3 regions of the Streptomyces sp. NPDC002573 genome follow, and region 2 is predicted to be linked to each of the others. Evidence: riboswitches for the same ligand, from Rfam matches in the RefSeq annotation. Region 2 holds a riboswitch; each other region holds the start of a gene.
What was found. A riboswitch is a leader RNA that binds a small molecule or an ion and turns the genes downstream of it on or off. The one in region 2 is predicted to bind cobalamin.
Positions count from the first base shown of each region.

Region 1: linked by a shared signal. The riboswitch ahead of ACFYX0_RS08535 ((2Fe-2S) ferredoxin domain-containing protein) and the one ahead of ACFYX0_RS15065 (prenyltransferase/squalene oxidase repeat-containing protein) in region 2 are both predicted to bind cobalamin.
Region 3: linked by a shared signal. The riboswitch ahead of metE (5-methyltetrahydropteroyltriglutamate--homocysteine S-methyltransferase) and the one ahead of ACFYX0_RS15065 (prenyltransferase/squalene oxidase repeat-containing protein) in region 2 are both predicted to bind cobalamin.

Region 1 is NZ_JBIARC010000006.1:127,902-133,486, reverse strand. It holds gene ACFYX0_RS08545 (hypothetical protein) at 330-611, shown strand; gene ACFYX0_RS08540 (hypothetical protein) at 713-1,489, shown strand; gene ACFYX0_RS08535 ((2Fe-2S) ferredoxin domain-containing protein) at 1,683-2,093, opposite strand; cobalamin riboswitch at 2,135-2,326, opposite strand; gene prpB (methylisocitrate lyase) at 2,413-3,318, opposite strand; gene ACFYX0_RS08525 (hypothetical protein) at 3,591-4,067, shown strand; gene ACFYX0_RS08520 (hypothetical protein) at 4,087-4,383, opposite strand; gene ACFYX0_RS08515 (SWIM zinc finger family protein) at 4,624-5,585, opposite strand, start outside.
Region 2 is NZ_JBIARC010000013.1:43,258-48,842, forward strand. It holds gene ACFYX0_RS15055 (energy-coupling factor transporter transmembrane component T) at 1-598, opposite strand, end outside; gene ACFYX0_RS15060 (SCO2322 family protein) at 601-1,287, opposite strand; gene ACFYX0_RS15065 (prenyltransferase/squalene oxidase repeat-containing protein) at 1,284-2,516, opposite strand; cobalamin riboswitch at 2,635-2,763, opposite strand; gene ACFYX0_RS15070 (SDR family NAD(P)-dependent oxidoreductase) at 2,886-3,677, opposite strand; gene ACFYX0_RS15075 (alpha/beta fold hydrolase) at 3,697-4,647, opposite strand; gene ACFYX0_RS15080 (TetR/AcrR family transcriptional regulator) at 4,718-5,287, opposite strand; gene ACFYX0_RS15085 (DHA2 family efflux MFS transporter permease subunit) at 5,360-5,585, opposite strand, start outside.
Region 3 is NZ_JBIARC010000003.1:113,232-118,816, reverse strand. It holds gene ACFYX0_RS04190 (hypothetical protein) at 527-967, opposite strand; partial or broken gene metE (5-methyltetrahydropteroyltriglutamate--homocysteine S-methyltransferase) at 994-2,735, opposite strand; cobalamin riboswitch at 2,844-2,994, opposite strand; gene ACFYX0_RS04180 (DUF6230 family protein) at 3,423-4,046, shown strand; gene ACFYX0_RS04175 (DUF6114 domain-containing protein) at 4,168-4,581, shown strand; partial or broken gene ACFYX0_RS04170 (LysE family translocator) at 4,758-5,012, opposite strand; gene ACFYX0_RS04165 (hypothetical protein) at 4,982-5,248, opposite strand; gene ACFYX0_RS04160 (LysR substrate-binding domain-containing protein) at 5,354-5,585, shown strand, end outside.

The sequences.
Region 1 (5,585 bases), on a different contig from region 2:
ACCGTGCCGCGCAGGTGGCCGAGCAGGGCGGGCCCATGCTCGTGGCGCCCGTGGCCGCCGGCCCGGACCGGACGAGGCGTGCCTGGAATGTCGTGGCGCCGGGGATCTGCGGGGCCGACGCCGGCATGGCCGCCGACCGCTCCCCGGCCAAGGGATTCCCATCACGACGGCCCACGTGGCGGCCGGTATGGTCGACGAGAGGGGCCCGGGCGTGCGGGGCTGGGAGATCGGCGAGCGGGCAGGCGCAGGCTCGTTCGGCGGCCACGGCGGCGCCTGTACCGCATGCCGTCCGACGATGTCGTCCACTGCCCGCGGCGCCGCATCCCGGCGTGCCCTACCACAGCGGCTGGGCGTCCACCATCACCGTCCCGGCTGGCGCCCTCGTCCGGATCCGCGACGGAATCATGGCGGAGGCCGCACCCTTCGGCCGCGCGGGAGTGATCTTCGGCCCGGCCGCCGCCGAGCCCGAGACGCTCCACACGCAGGACTGGAGCAGCGAGCGGTGGACCGCTCCGCCTGCCGTGCACTGCCTGACCGGCGACTCCTTGTCGGGGCACCTCCGGCCCGCAGGCTGCACCGGGCGTCAACTGAGACGGCCGCCCGCCGTCTGAGTACGGGTACTCATGCCCGACTCGGCCGTCCTGGTGGACAGTGACGGTCGGGCCGGGCGTACGACGATGGAGAGTCAGCTGCCGATGAGAGGCGGACAAGCATGAGGGCCTTCGCGCGGCGTGCCGCCGGCTCGAAGAGCGTGTGGGGCTCGTTGGCGGTGATCGTCCTGTTCGCCGTCTCGGCCTGTTCCACGACCCCGGACCGTGCTGTCAGCGACAAGCAGCTGCGCAAGCTCGGGGAGAGCAGCCAGGCGGTGCGGGCCCGGGAGCGTGCGGAGCAAAGGCTTCGGGGCGTGGCGCGGGCGTACGCCGACCGCACGCCCCTGTCGCTCGGCCTGGTCGTGGTGCACGACGTGTGCGTGCCGGGATCGGGACCGGGCTGGTTCTTCCAGCAGAAGATCGACGACTACAAGGTCGTCTGCTCGATGAACACCACCGCCTACTACGGCGCCGCCCCCAGGCACGTGGGCGACACCCTCGACGGGATCCTGACCGCGGGCGACCACACCCGTTCCGGGCCGGCCGGATCCGGAAGTCCCATCCCGTTCACGCACGACGACCACGGAAGGCGGCTCGTCGCCTACTACCGGGGGCACGGCCCGAACCCCCAGGGCTCGCAGGCCACGGAACCGACCCGGCTGGCCGTCTCCGGACAGACGCTGACCTGGGACACGACACGCGGCGGCGCCCCGCGCCGGCTGGTCGAGGAGCCCTACGCCGGTCTCGTCGACGATCCGCCGGTGTCCCGCGTGGTCCGTGACCCGAAGACCGCCACGGTCGCCGCCATCCGGAAACGGTACGGCCTGGTGTTCAAGCTGGAACTCCCCTACAGCGACTATTACGGGGTGCTCAAGAACGGCCGGACGCGCACGGAGTGACGTCGGTGCCGGCCGGGCACGGCTCCATCAGCTCCCGCACGCACGCGCGCAGCCAGGCGGGCGCGGGGGGTCGGCCTCGAGGCGGGGGTGCCAGGCGAACCCGCAGGCATCAGATCCGGTCTGAACTGGGAGCGCCTGATCCTCCTGTCGACGACGGGTCTCCGGGGCGTGGCCTTCTTCTCGGTAACGGTCTTCAGGTGGTTCGGGTTGCGTCGCGTGGCCGGGGGCTTCGGCGGGGGGTGAAGGCGTAGAGGTCGAGGATGTCGGGGCGGGGAGCGATGCCGGGGCCGCCGGCCCGTACCCATGCGGCGATGTCCTCGGTGGCGGCCGGGTCGTTGACGAGGCCGAGCCAGACGGGACGGGCGCCGGCGGCGCGTCCCGCGGCGGAGGGCTGGACGACGATCACATTGGCCTGGTCGCACACGTCCAGGCAGGTGGAGACCCGTAGGGGCGCGTGCTCGGCGAGGCGGGCGGTCTGTTCCGTGTGGTCGACCCCGGTCACCTTCGGGCTTCCGCAGCAGCAGTCCCTGCACACCACGATCCGGCACGGTGCCAGGCCGGCGGAGCCGGTTCCCACCGGTTCATCGGTTCGTGTCTCGGGCATGGCACGTCACGCTCCTCCTCCGGGGAGATCCGCCCCGGTCTGGGTCGAGGAGGCGACGACGTGAGTCTCCTGGCTCTCGGGTCGCTGCTGGTCCCGTTCTTCCCGCCCGTTGCCGGGCAGTGGTCTGTTCGGGATCCGCTCGCCGATCACAGTGGCGGGACCGCGCCGGACTTTCACCGGCTTCCTCGTTCCGCCGTCGCCTTGTTCGTCGGGCATCGTCGCATCCCGGGTCACGGCGCGTCATCACCGCCGCCGGTGGGGCCGGTCGGGCGCCCTGCACCAGGCGCGGTGGTGGACGGGCGCGGATGTCTGCGGTGCGTCAGGTGCCGGGTGGGAGGGTGAAGTCGTAGACGGCCGAGTCGAAGGCCGAGTAGTCGGCGTAGCCGAGGAGTTCGTAGAGGCGGGAGCGGGTCTGCATACGGGGCAGCAGGGGCTGCTGGGTGCCCTCGACCGCCAGGGTGCGCAGACCCTCCTCGACGGCGCCCATGGCCAGGCGCAGCAGGGTGACCGGGTAGAGGGCGATGTCGTAGCCCAGGTTCTCCAGGGTGCGGGTGTTCAGCAGGGGGCCCTTGCCGAACTCCGTCATGTTGGCCAGGAGGGGGACGGGGACCGCCTGGCGGAACGCCTCGAACTCGGCCTCGTCCGGGAGGGCTTCGGGGAAGATCGCGTCGGCGCCCGCGTCGACGTACGCCTTCGCCCGGTCGATCGCCGCCGCCAGGCCCTCCACCGCGCGGGCGTCGGTACGGGCCATCAGGAGGAAGTCGGGGTCGCGGCGGGCGTCGACCGCGGCCCGGATCCGGCGGGTCATCTCCTCGCGCGGCACGACGGACTTGCCGTCGAGGTGGCCGCAGCGCTTGGGATTGACCTGGTCCTCCAGATGAAGCCCGGCCAGGCCCGCGTCCTCCATCAACTGCACGGTGCGCGCGGCGTTCATCGGCTCGCCGAAGCCGGTGTCCGCATCGATCAGGACGGGCAGGTCGGTGACCCGGGTCGTCTGCTGGGCGCGGGCGGCGATCTCGGTGGAGGTGGTCAGGCCGATGTCGGGCAGGCCGAGGTCGGCGGCGAGGGCCGCGCCGGAGAGGTAGGCGGCCTCGAAGCCGGTGTCCTGGATGAGGCGGGCGGAGAGCGGGTTGAGGGCGCCGGGCATGGGCAGCAGTCGGCCGGTGGCCAGGCGCTCACGCAGGGCGCGGCGGCGTTCGGCGGGAGTGGTGCGGGTGTGGAGCATCAGAACAGGCCCTTCGGCAGGTGTGCGTCGTACGCGGCCACGGACGTGGTGCTCGATCACGGGACTGCTCGCCTTCTCGGGCGGCAGTTCCTGAAGCGGACACCTGGAAGCCTGGCGGTGGCCTGTGCGCGTGCCACCCGTGGTGGAAATTTCACTCGATCGTGTGACTCGCAAGGACCGAGTCGACCATGAACCGCCATACGAGCGTGCGGTGTTACCGGGCCGGCCGTCGCGGGCACCACGGAACTCATCGACGACCCATAGGAGTTCGCATGAACAGCCTCGACCGCTACGATCACGACCCGGACGCCCTGGCCTGGGCCCGCGCCAAGATCCGCAGAGCCGTCGACCGGGCCGAACGCGCCGCCGGCAACGGCTCTCTCAGTGCCGAGGAGCGCGAGGAGTGGCGGCGCATCGCCTCCTATGTGCGGCGCGAACTCCTCACCCGCGACGATGTCGCCCACGCCGCGTTCGACGAGCGCCTGCCCGCCTTTCTCGGCGCGATCCCGGTACGGCACGCTGAGGGACACGAGGATCCGGAAGCCACACTCAACACCCTCTCCCCCGCCGAACGCCTCAAGACCGCGGGGGCCGTCGCCAGGATCCGGGCCTGGATCGCCAGCGAACCCGTCACCGCCGACACCGGCTTCGGGGACGGTTATCGCGAGGCCCTCCGCGACATACAGGTCCTCATCGGGCCGGCACCCGAGGAACATCCTGAGCAGGATCACGAGGAGCCCGCTCGATGAAACCGCCGGTGCCCGTCCGTCACGGGTGTGTGGGATGCGACGTGCTGCTGTTGCTCCGTTGCAGGGCTTCCTGCCCTCGCTGGTTCGCGACCTGCAAAGCCTTCAGATAGTCGGCCTGCGGCAGGCGAGCACACTCCGGTGCTCCTATCCCGCCGTGCCGCCCGGTGACCATCCTGTCGGTGCAGGCGGCGATCTGACCGGCGCTCGCGTGGGTGGCCTTGGCGGTCGGGCGCGCGGGCGTGCCGTGGCCCGGGGCCGAGCAGGCCGTCAGAGCGAGGGCGACGGCGGCGAGTACGACAACGGTGGTGCGGGACAAGGGGTCTCCCGAAGGCACGGTGGCCGGTCTGCGCGGCAGACGGCCTGGAGGTACGGCGGCACGAGGACGGACACCGCGCGCCGCGCCGCCACGCTATCGGACCGTCAGGTCTTCGACGACCGCACTCGGCGCGGACCTGAGAGCCGTTGATCTGACGGCCGTTGACCGGGCCGTCGGCCTGACGGACCGCTCACCGCTCGGCGCCGCTCGCCCCTTGGTGCCGTCACCGCCCGGTGTCGCTCAGCGCTCGGTCGGAGCCCCCAGTCCCGTCAGTGCGCCGACCGGGTCCGGGTCGGGGGTGCCTCGGGGCCACCAGTCCTCCTGGCCCGGTTCCGACTCGTAGGCGTACCACAGTCCGTCGCGGCCGAGCCGGAGCTGGGCGTGCCCGTCCGGGTGGGTGAGGCGGTTGCGCCAAGGCCGGAACGCGGGCAGGTCCGCGGCCAGGAGCTGGGGACGGGCGCGGTCGAAGCGGCCGGCCGGCGGGTCCCACGGTTCCTCCAGGACGGCGAGGGCCTCCGGTCCGCCCTGCCGCCACGCGGCCACCGCGCGCCCCAGGTCGGCCGTGGTCCGCCCGGTCGCGGCGGCCAGCGAGGAGTACAGCGGCCGGGTCGCCGCCGTGAGGCCCGAACCCGGACGGGCCGCGGCCAGCCGTACCGCGTCCTGCCACAGCGTCAGGTCCGCGACCGGATCCTGCCCGGTGGTGAGCAGGGCGTGCGCCCGGGCCGCCGCATCGGTGGCCAGCTGGTCCAGGGCGAGCGGGTCCGGGCCGCCGGGCGCCGCCGGGTACGCCGGTGGCTGCTCGGGGTGGGCGGGCGGGCGCAGCGGGGCGGGAAGCGGCGGCAGTGCGCGCCGGGCGACGGCCTCACTGGCCCGCACTCCGGGCACGGGCGCGGGCTGCTGTTCCCGAGCCGCGCGGGCCGCGCGGGCCGCGTTGCGCCGGGACAGCGCGTCGATCAGTTCACGCTCGCCCCGGCCGCGAAGCAGGAGCAGTACGAAGGGGTCCTGGTCCAGCAGCCGGGCGGTCTGATAGCAGACCGCGGCGGCGTGCTTGCAGGGGCGGCCGTCGTCGGGGCAGTTGCAGTGCGGTTCGAGGTCGCCGGGCCCGGGGAGCAGCCGGATGCCGCACTCGGCGAGGGAGTGCGGCACCTGTTTGTCCAGCAGCGCCGCGATATGGCCCGGCCGCTCGGCGGCGGCGTCCAGGA
Region 2 (5,585 bases):
CGACCTGGGCCAGACCGCGCAGCCCCCGGTCGGGCCGGCCGCGCAGCCGGCGCGCGGCACGCAGCCGCCGTACGTCCGCGACGAGATGCGGGGCGAAGGTCAGCGCGACGACGACCGCCACGCCCGCCTCGTACAGTGCGCCCGGGAGGGCCTTCAGCAGCCGGGCGGGGTTCGCGAGGGCGTTCGCCGCGCCCACGCAGATCAGCAGGGTGGCCAGCCGCAGACCGTCGTACAGGGCGAAGACGAGAGCCTCGGCGGTGACCCGGCCGCCGAGGCGGATGCCCTGCGCCCAGTGCGGGAGCGGGACCTCGGGGAGGGTGAACAGGGTGTGGGTGCCGGGGATGGGGGAGCCGAGGACCACGGTGAACAGCAGCCGGATGGCGAGGACGGCGAAGCCGAGCCTGGCGAAGGCCGCGTAGGAGCGGGACCAGGGGGCCGTGGTGCGGCGGGCCGCCACGACGTAGGCGGACACCGCGATCAGGAGGGCCAGCAGCAGCGGGTTGGTGGTGCGGGTGGCGGCGGTGGCGAGCCCGAGGGCCCACAGCCACCAGGCGCCCGGGTGCACGGCCGGCCGGCCGCGGCCGGGACGGGGCGCCACTGTCAGCCCCTGCGGCGGCGCGCCTGCCACACCGCCGCCGCGCCCAGCACGGCCACGGCGGCGGCACCCGCGAGGAGGCCCACCGACGGGCCGTGGTGTGCCGCGCTCCTCGCCGACGCCTGTCCCTTGTGGTCCGTGGCCTTCGCCGGGGCACGGTCCTGCCCGGACGTCACCTGCTCGCCGCAGCCCTTGGCCGGGTAACCCGCTATCGCGCACAGCAGGGCGTTGGTGTCGTAGCGCAGCGGGCCCGCGACGGCGGCGAGCGCGTCCGCCGTCGTCGCGTCCCCGGGCACCCGGGCGCACGCCGTGCGCCCTGCCGGCGGCCGCTCCCCGGAGGGGGCGTCCGCCGCCGTGCCGAAGTCGAGGACCAGGGCGACACGCTTCTGACCGTCCCGGGCGGGTGTGCCCGCGCAGATCGTCGCGAAGTCCGCGCTGCCGCGCGGCTTGGTCGCGTCCGAGGAGTCCTCGCTCACCGCGAACCGGAAGCCCTGGACGTCCCCGTCGGCGGGACGGCTGGTCGACGGGCCCTGGGTGGCGTACGTCCAGGTGTTGCCGCCACGCTCCCAGAAGGACCAGTAGCGGTAGCCGACGGCCTGGGCCCGGCCCGCGCCGCCCAGCAGCACGCAGGCCGCCAGGAGGACGAGGAGCGGCGCGGTCAGGAGCCGGGCGCCCGCGGGGACGCGGGTCACGGCTGCTGCCGCTTGCCGCGGCCGCTGAGCAGGAAGCCGATGCCGATACCGGCGACGAGGAAGACGCCGACGATCCACCACACGCCGAAGGCGGAGCCCGAGTCGTCCTTCTTGGCGGGCTTCTGGGTCTGGTCGGTCTTCGGGGTCGCGCCGGCCGCCTGCGGTGCCGGGCCCGTCGCGTTGAGCGCGCTGACCAGGTCGGTTCCGCCGAAGTGGCGCGGGTCGGTGCCGGTCGCGAGCGCGGCGAGGATCAGCTGGGCGTACGCGGCCGGGCCGCTCTGCTTCGCCCACGGCCCGGAGTTGGCCTGAAGCCAGTGCAGGGCGCCGGACGCCCGCTCGCCCTGGCCGACGGTGGCGAGGGCGACCACCGCGTCCGCCGTGTTGCCGTAGTCGGGCTGGTCCTTGGCGCCGGGCAGGGCCGAGGTGAGGTGCTGGTCCCTGGCCAGGGCCTTGAGCAGGTAGGCGGCGCCGTTCTGCGCGGCCTGGCGCACATCGGTGGCCTTCCCGCAGACCGGGGCCGCGCTCTCGGCCGGAGCCTTCTCCCCGGCGAACCCCTTGCCGAGCGCGCCGGTCACGGCCGCCGCCGTGGCATCCGCGTTGGCGGTGAGCGCGCCCTTCTTGTCGGGCTGGTAGGCGAAGGCGCCCGCACCGTCGCCGTCGCAGGGCAGCGCGAGCTTCAGCAGCGCGTCGTAGGGGGACTTGCCGTCCATGCGGACGTCCTGCGGCTGCTCGCCCGCCGCCGTGAGCGCACCGACCACGACGGACGTCGAGTTGGCGTCGCTCGCGCCACCCGCGGTGTAGCCCCAGCCGCCGTCCTTGTTCTGCACGGACTTCAGCCAGGCCACCGCCTTGCCGCTCTCGGCTCCGTGGCCGCCGACCGCGGCCAGGGCCTGGACTGCCGCCGCGGTGTTGTTCGTGTCGACGGGCGTCTTGGCGTCGCACTTCGCGCTGGGCTGCGCGCGGTAGGGGGCGAAGGCGCCGCTCGCGCACTGCTGGCCGGTCAGCCAGTCCACCGCGGCGGTGGCGGGCCGCACACCGGCCGTGTGCTGGGCGAGCAGGGCGAGCGACTGCCGCCAGACGCCGTCGTACGTGGGGTCGCCGGTGCCGTAGAGGCCGGACGGCAGCGAGGGCGAGGCGGAGGGGGCGGGGGTGGCGGCGAAGGCCGTGGCGGGGGCCCCGGCGACGGCGGCGATGGCGGCGAGTACCGCGGCGCTGCGGCGAACGATCATGATCGGCGGGTGCCTCTCCCTTGGTGTCCGGGAGCAGGGCGGCACGGGGCATCCCCCGGGCGGCTCGGCTCCGTAGACCTCGACGGTGCCGTACACCGGCGGGCTGCCGGTGCGCGTGAGCCGGTCACGTCCCGTACGCGGTGCTCCGGCTCGCCGCCGTGGGGCGGCTCACGGTTGCGGGGTCAGCGCCGGATTTGCACCGGCTTTCCCCCGTAAGGGTGTGAGAACGACCCGGCTACTGTACCCGCCGGTAGAAGCGTCCTTGAGAGGCCCCTGTGAGAGGGCCCCGGCCGGGCCAGCACCCCGCCCCCGCGGGGCCTTCCGGGGCCGGGTGCCGTCCCGGCCCCGGAACCGGGGACGCGGCGGCGGCTACCGCGCGGACCGCTGGGTCACGGCCATCTCCGCGGTGATCCGGTCGCCCCCGGCGCGGCGCTGCACGATCGCGCTGAGCGTGGGGGCGACCCCGCCGACCATCGCGCCGAGCCGCAGCCCCAGCGGGGCGACGTCGATCTCGGCCGGGTTGCGGTCCACCGCCCGGACCACGGCGCGCGCGACGTCCCGCGGGGTCCGGGTGCCGACCCCGCGCGGGAGGCGGACGCCCGTCCTGGCGAACATGCCCGCGTCGCGGATGAACCCGGGGAAGACCGTCGTCACCCCGACCCCGTACGGCTGGAGGTCCTCGCGCAGTGCCAGGGCGAAGCCGCGCATGCCGAACTTGCTCGCGCTGTACAGCGCGGCCCCGCCGGAGGCGGTCTTGCCCATCAGCGAGGAGATGAAGACCAGGTGCCCGCTGCGGCGGCTGATCATCGCCTCGGCGGCGAGCCTCGCCATGACCACCGGCGCCCGCAGATTGACGTCCAGCATCCGGTCGATGTCCTCGACGGACAGCTCGGGCACGGCTCCGCTCGCGGGGAGCGCGGCGTTGGCGACCACGATGTCCACCCGGCCGGCGCGGCCCAGCAGGTCCCGCGCGCCGCCCGGGTCGGAGAGGTCGGCGGCCAGAGCGCGACCGCCGAGCCGTCCGGCCAGGTCCTCCAGTACGTCGGCGCGGCGGCCCGTCAGCACCAGCTGCGCCCCGCGTGCCGCGAGCGCCTCGGCGATGGCGTGGCCGATTCCACCGGTCGCTCCGGTGAGCAGAACCTGTGCGTCTCGGAGGTGCATGGTGGTTCTCCTGTCCTGGTCAGAGGGACTTGAGGAAGTCGATGAGGTGGGCGTTGACCTCGGCGGGGCGTTCTTCGGCGACCCAGTGGCCGGTGTCGCGCAGCAGCACCATGTCCCGCAGGTCCGGCACCACGGCGCGCATCCGCGCCTCCATGTCCGGCCCGGCGACGGCGACGTTGAGGTCCTTGTCGCCGCCGATGAACAGCGCCGGAGGGGTGATCCGGGCGCCGTCGAACGCGGCGGTCAGCTCCCAGTTGCGGTCCAGGTTGCGGTACCAGTTGAGCGGGCCGGTGAAGCCGCTCTCGGCGAACTCGGCGGCGTAGGCGGCGATGTCGCCCTCGCTCAGCCAGCCGGGGAGGCGGTCCGGCTCGGGGAACATGTCCATGGGCTCGGTGCCCTCCCGCACCACCGGGATCAGGGCGGGGGCCTCACCGGACAGCCCGTACATGATCCGGCGGAAGGTCGTCGGCAGGTCCCGCTCCAGTACCGGGTCGGCGACCCCGGGCTGCTGGAAGTAGTTCATGTAGAAGCCCTCGCCGAGCCTGGCCCGCAGCAGCCCGAGCGGCGGCCGGGACGCGCGGGGCCCGGTCGGGGAGCTGAGCGAGACCACGCCGCGCACCAGGTCGGGCCGGAACATGGCGGTGTGCCAGGCGACGGGACCGCCCCAGTCGTGGCCGACCACGACGGCCTGCCGCTCGCCGAGGGCCTCGATGAGCGCCACGACGTCGCCGACGAGGTGCAGGATCGTGTAGTCCTCGATCCGCTCCGGGCGCGAGGTGCGGCCGTAGCCGCGCTGGTCCGGTGCCACCACGTGGTAGCCGGCCGCGGCCAGCGGGGCCATCTGGTGGCGCCAGTTGTAGGACGTCTCGGGGAAGCCGTGCAGCAGCAGTACCAGGGGGCCGTCGCCGGCTTCGGCGAGGTGCACGCGCAGGCCGTTGGCCTCCACGAAGCGGCGGGTGATCTCGGTCAAGACGCGTCTTCTTTCTGGATGCTGCCGGGCTCGTGGGGCTCCGGTCGACGCGGCCGGAGAACGCGGGCGGTCAGTCGAGTGGTGCGTCGAGGGTGATGCTCGCCCAGCAGTGGTCCTGGAGTGGGATGCCGATCGCGACGAGCACATTGATCAACATGCCGATGCCGAAGACGTGGGTGACCTCCGCGTCGGAACTGCCGGTGCGCTCCTGCACCAGCTTCCACAGGCCCCGCCACAGCGGACGGACGAACTCGGCGATCTCGGAGGCGATCGCGGACCCGGTGCCGTCCTCCGCGCCGACCGAGGCGACGTACACCTGAAGTTGCATCATCAGCAGGTCGCGGCTGGAGACCAGCCCCCGCCACGCCTGTTCGGCGGCCTTCATGGCCTCGGGGCCCGTCAGACCGTCCATGGCCTCCTCCAGGGCCGTCCTGATGGTGCGGAAGCAGCGGTCGGCCGCGGCCAGGAACAGGGCCTTCTTGTCCGGGAAGAGCTGGAAGAGATAGGGCTGGGAAACCCCGGACCGCCGGGCGATGGCGGCGGTGGAGGTGCCGTTGAAGCCGCCTCGCGCGAACTCCACGAGTGCCGCGCGGATGACGATCTCGCGCCGTTCCTCGGCGCTCATACGCGCACTGCTCATCTCGTTCCTCCTGTGTTCCGGCCCGGCTGTGCTCCGGCCCCGGCCGTCGGTCCGACCGCCCCGGCGGGACCGTCAGGGCTCGACCGCGGCGAGATCCGCGGTGGCCTCGGACGATGCGACGTGGCGTTGTGCTCTCGGTGTGGCATTGTCGCCGGTCCGGCCGCGCGGCAGCGCAAGGGCGACCAGCGAGGCGAGCCCGAGAGCCGCGGCACCGATCCACAGGGCGGGGATGAGTCCGTCCACGAACTGCCGGGCGGAGCCGTAGCCGCCCTGCGCCGAGAACACCGCGCCGAAGACG
Region 3 (5,585 bases), on a different contig from region 2:
GCGCCGATGGCCAGTTCCAGGACCTGCCGGTACCCGACCCCGGCCCCGGTCAGGGCGTTGACCCGCTGAGCGGCCTCGGCGAACGAGCCGCGGGCGGCCTCGATCGCGGCCAGTTTCGCCACCCCGTACGAATACATGCCGCCCGGCATGTTCAACACCGCGTCCGCGGGGTGCAGATCGGCGACGCCGGTCCCGCGGTAGGCGATCCTGGTCGCGGTGACCTTCCCGAACACCGTGCCCAGGATCCGGGTCCGGCCCCGCTCGATCCGGGTGCGCTCCACGCCGTGCGCGTCCACGACATCCGCGACCCGCACCTCGGTCAGCGCCCGCAGCCGCAGATGGTCCTGGAACAACGACCGGGTCACCTCGCGCATCGCCAAGCCGAGCATGTCCTCCAACTGCGAGTGCGTCATCGCCGCGGTGCCGGGACCCGCGAGGTCTGCTTTCACATGCTCGAACAAGCCGGCAGAAGCGGCGAACACGTCCTCGGCCGCGGCGAGCGCGCCACCGGCGGTCCCAGCCGCGCTCACCGGACACCCGCGGCGGAAAGCTCGAACAGCCCCGGCTCCGCCTCGACCAGGACACCGCGGGCGACCAGGCGCTTGAGTTTGCTCCGCATCGACTCCCCTTGCGAGTCCGTCGCCTCCGGCACCCCGATCGCGGCCAACACGGCCTTGCACCTCTTCGCACCGCTCTGCTCGGCGAACACCGCAGCGATCTGCCGGTAGGCCGGCGAAGTCACCGCCTGGTCCCCGCCCGCCTCCGCGGCCACCAGCAGCGCCGCGGCCTGCATCAACCCAGCCACCGGCACCGGCCCCAGGGTCTCGGACACCTCCGGGACCTCCGCAGACGAGTCGGCCGGGGCGGACAGCACCTCGTTCATCGTCTCCCGCGTGATCTGCAGCCTGGACAACTCGATCTCGACCTGCGACAACGACTCCGAGAGCCCGCCGATCTGCTCACGCAACCCCTCGGCCCGCGACCGGGCCGCGTGTTGTCCAGCGAGGCGCGGGTCTCGTCCCAGCCGCGGGTCTTCAAGCCGCAGTCGGGGTTGACCCACAGACGTTCGGCGGGGATGGCCTTCAGCCCCGTGCGCAGCAGATCCGCCGCCTCCTCGCTCGGGACGCGAGGTGAGTGGATGTCGTAGACCCCCGGTCCGGCCTCGCGTGGATAGCCGTGGGCGGCGAGTTCGCGGGCCACCTGCACATGGGAGCGGGCGGCTTCCAGGCTGATGACGTCGGCGTCGAGGTCGTCGATGGGCTGGACGATGTCGCCGAACTCGGCGTAGCACATATGGGTGTGGATCTGGGTGTCCGGGCGGACCCCGGCGGTGGTGAGCCGGAACGCCTCCGTGGCCCAGACCAGACGGGCGGGGCGGTCGGCGGTGCGCAGCGGCAGCGTCTCGCGCAGGGCGGGCTCGTCGACCTGGATGACCGACGTCCCGGCCGTCTCCAGGTCGTGGACCTCGTCGCGCAGGGCGAGGGCGACCTGCCGGGCGGTGTCGGCGAGGGGCTGGTCGTCGCGGACGAAGGATCAGGCGAGCATGGTGACCGGGCCGGTGAGCATGCCCTTGACGGGCCGGTCGGTGAGGGACCGGGCGTACGTCGTCCGGCACACCGTCATCGGCTCCGGGCGGGAGATGTCGCCGGCCAGGATCGGCGGGCGGACGTCGTGGCCGCCGTAGGACTGGACCCGCCGTGCTGGCTGGCGAGGTAGCCGGAGAGCTGTTCGGCGAAGTACTGGACCATGTCGTTGCGTTCGGGCTCGCCGTGCACGAGGACATCCAGTCCGGTCTTCTCCTGGACGGCGATGACCTCCCGGATCTCGGCCTTGATGCGCTCCTCGTACCCGCTCGTGTCGATCCGGCCCGCGCGCAGGTCGGCCGGGCGGTGCGCAGTTCGCCGGTCTGCGGGAAGGAGCCGACGGTGGTGGTCGGCAGCAGCGGCAGTTTGAGCCGGGCGCGTTGGGCCGTGGCCCGTTCGGTGTAGGGCTGGGAGCGGCGCGCGTCGGCCTCGGTGACGGCGGTGGCGCGGGCGCGGACGGCCGGTCGTGGGTGAGGGGGGAGCGGGCGCGGGACGTCAGATCGGCCCGGTTCGCGGCCAGTTCGGCGGCGATGGCGCCGGTGCCGTGGGACAGGCCCTTGGCGAGGGTGACGATCTCGGCGGTCTTCCGGCGGGCGAAGGCGAGCCAGCGCAGGATCTGCGGTGTCCCGTTCGGCCGCGGTGTCGAGGGGGACGTGCAGCACGGAGCAGGAGGCCGAGACGTCGACCCGGTCGGCCGGGCCGAGCAGGGTGCCGAGTGTGACGGGGGACTTCGACAGGTCGGCGGCCCAGATGTTGTGGCCGTTGACGACTCCGGCGACCAGACGCTTGCCGGACAGGCCGCCGGCCGCGGCCAGGTCGTCCAGGTTGGCGGCGGCGGCCTCGGTGAAGTCCAGCGCGAGTCCGTCGACCGGGGCCTTGGCGAGGACGGGCAGGGCGTCGCCCAGGCGGTCGAAGCAGGAGGCGACGAGCAGCTTGGGCCGGTCGGTGAGGGCGCCGATGTCGCGGTAGGCGCGGGCGAGGGCGGAGTTCGGCCGGGGAGCGGTCCTGGACCAGGGCGGGCTCGTCGAGTTGCACCCACTCGGCGCCGACGGCACGCAGGTCGGCGAGGACCTCGGCGTACACGGGCAGCAGACGGTCCAGCAGGGTGAGCGGGTCGAAGTCGGCGGGCACGCCGGGCGCGGGCTTGGCGAGCTGCGGTACGACCTCGAGCGCAGCGCCGTCGTCCGCCTGGTATGTACGCCGACCCGCCCTCGAGGTCACCGGGATGTCCGCGCACGAGTCGTTCGCACACGGGCAGTTGGGTGTTCGGACACGCGGGCACGTCCTCCCCGGGGAGGACACCTACTGGCCGTCGCTTCCCAGGCCCGTGCGTCGGACCCAGTGCGTATGACGGCGGTCGTTCCCGCTCACCGCTGCGGGGCAGTCCCGGATTCCCACCGGGTTCCCTCTTGCGACGCTCCCGCCTGGCGGACGGGGCGAACCAGCTGCACGGGTCAGCCCAAGGGGCCGTTCGGGGTCGCGGTGGTGCACGTCCGGCATTCGGATGGTGAGGTGGCACACGCAGTTGACGCGCGGTCGTCGTACGTGGGACGGGGCGAGGGCGGGAACCGCGTACGCGCGCTTCCCGCCCTTCCCCTGTGTGCGTCGCCGGCTCCCGCTGCCGGGGACGGGGCCCTTTGTGCAGGGTGGTGCGACACGGCCGGCCGGCGCCGGGACCGGCATCCGGATGGAGCCTGCGGCAGGCATATCACCCGACCGGCCGAGCTGACGTGCCGTCGGCTGTCGGGCCCGGAAGTCTAGACTCCGATATCAGCCACCAGTACTTCGCCTGCCCCTGTCCGGCACGGGTGGGGCCGCTCGCGCGACGGAGGAGGCGCCATGCTGTACCGCTCCGGCAGAACGTGCTGGAAGCGTTTCGCCACCGTCCTCCTCCCGGCCGTCGCCGCCGCGGCGGCCCTCGGTATCGGCATGGCACAAGGAGCGCTGGCCGCGTCGTTCTTCATCTCGGACCAGAAGTTCCAGCTCGCCGCGGACCGGCTGGCCGGCCGTGGCGTGAGCATCTACCCCGTTGTCGACGTGACTCGGAGCGGCACGCTGGTGCCGGTGGTGGTCCTGGGGTTCAACCATGCGGACGTCAAGAGACTGTGTGTGTCCGCGGTGATTCCGATCCCGGTGCTGGGCCCCTACACCCTGATGCTCACCAGTTCCGACCAGCAGACCGTGGAGGCGTCGAACCTGTTCATCGACACGACCTCCGTGAGAGCCGATCAGGTGAATTCACGCGACATCGACCTCGGTGTGGCGGCGGGTGCCATCCGGAAGGGGCCGATCAATCCGGGCGACAGGAACTCGCGGTTCTTCGATCCCAACGTTTTCGCTTCGCAGGTGAACGCGGCCGTCCTGACGAACGTGCGGGTGATCTCGGTCGCGTCCACCGCCGGCACGCTGAGCGTCCCGGGCTTCTACCTGCAGATCGAGCAGGGCAGTCACCAGTGTTTCTGACCCGCCCCTTCCCACGGTCGGCGCACGCGCCGTGGCGCTCAACCGCCGTATGCCTCCGTGAGCCCTCACCACAGGGAGCGACGTGTTCCTGGAACCTATCCACAAACGCCTGACACGCCGCGTGACCGCTGCCGAAGCGTGGTACGGATTCGGCGAGTGGCGGGGGGAACGGCCCTTCTGGGCAGGGCTGTTCACGTTCGTGGCGGGGCTGCCCATCATGTACTTCCCCTATACGCATCTGAATCTGCAGGGCATCGCGCTGGCCCTGTCGACCACGTCGGGGGCGGCGTCCCTGATCATCGGGGTGCTGCTCGTGGTCCTGGGCGTCTCCCTGTGGTTCCAGCAGCATGTGCGCGTGTTCGCCGGGATCGCCGCCCTGCTGCTCTCCCTCGCCTCGTTCCCCCTCGCGAACTTCGGGGGCCTGTTCATCGGCCTGTCCTGCGGCCTGATCGGCGGATCCCTGGCCTGCGCCTGGATCCCGCCCGAGGACGCCGTCGAGCCGCTGTCCCGGGAGGACGTGCGTACCGGGGGATGACCTCGCGTTCGCCGGGCGCTCGTCTCAGGCGCCCGCCGCGACCGCCACGCCCGGCACGAGCAGGACGACGCCGGTGACCACCCCGAGCCCCCGGGCACGGCCGGCCTGGTCACCAGCGCGCGCCCCCGATGGACCAGCCAGGTGAACAGGAGATACCAGCAGGCGTTGACCAGCGCCCACACCCAGCCCAGAGCGGCGCTGGACAGAAAGACCGGGCCGGACGCCGTGACGAACTGCGGCAGTATCGACACGGCGAACACACCCGCCTTGGGGTTGCCGAGACTTGTGCCGAGCCCCATGACGAAGCCACCCGGAAAACCGGTGCGAGTCCTCCCCTCACCCGTCGGTGACTCGGCGTCCCCGGCGGCCGGGCCGGATGAGGCGGCCGGGCGTGCGGCCATCAGGGTCCGCACCCCGAGCGCCACCAGCACGACGCCGCCCAGGATCCGTACGGTGGCGTACGCCCGGGGACTCGCCAGCAGGACCGCCGACCGGCCGCCGCGGCCATGGACCGGAGCAGCAGCCCGGCCGCGTTGCCGGCGATCGTGCCGCGTGCCGTGCGCAGTCCGCCCGCCAGCACCTGACGGATCATGACGGCCTGGCCGGCGCCCGGGAGCATGGCCAGGAGCCAGGTGGTGACCAGGAACGCGGGCAGATGGCGGGGCACAGGGCGGCCCTCCGGGGGTGGGTTCGTCGGGAACCCCCTCAGACTCGCCCGATCAGATGATGTAAGAGAAGTTAAGGACTCAGGGTGCCGTATTAAGCTGATTTCATGCTGGTGGATCCCGCGCAATTGGGCCACCTCGCCCGACAGCAGTTCGACCGGGCCGCGAGCACGGCGGGGTTCACCCCCGACGTCCGCTTCGAGACCGAGTCCTACGACGTCGCCCAGGCCCTCGTGGGCGCGGGCAGCGGGGTGGCCCTGGTTTCGCGTCTGGCCCTGACGCATGTCCCGGGCACGACCCACCGCGAGTTGGTCGGGCCGGGGCTCCACCGCGACATCC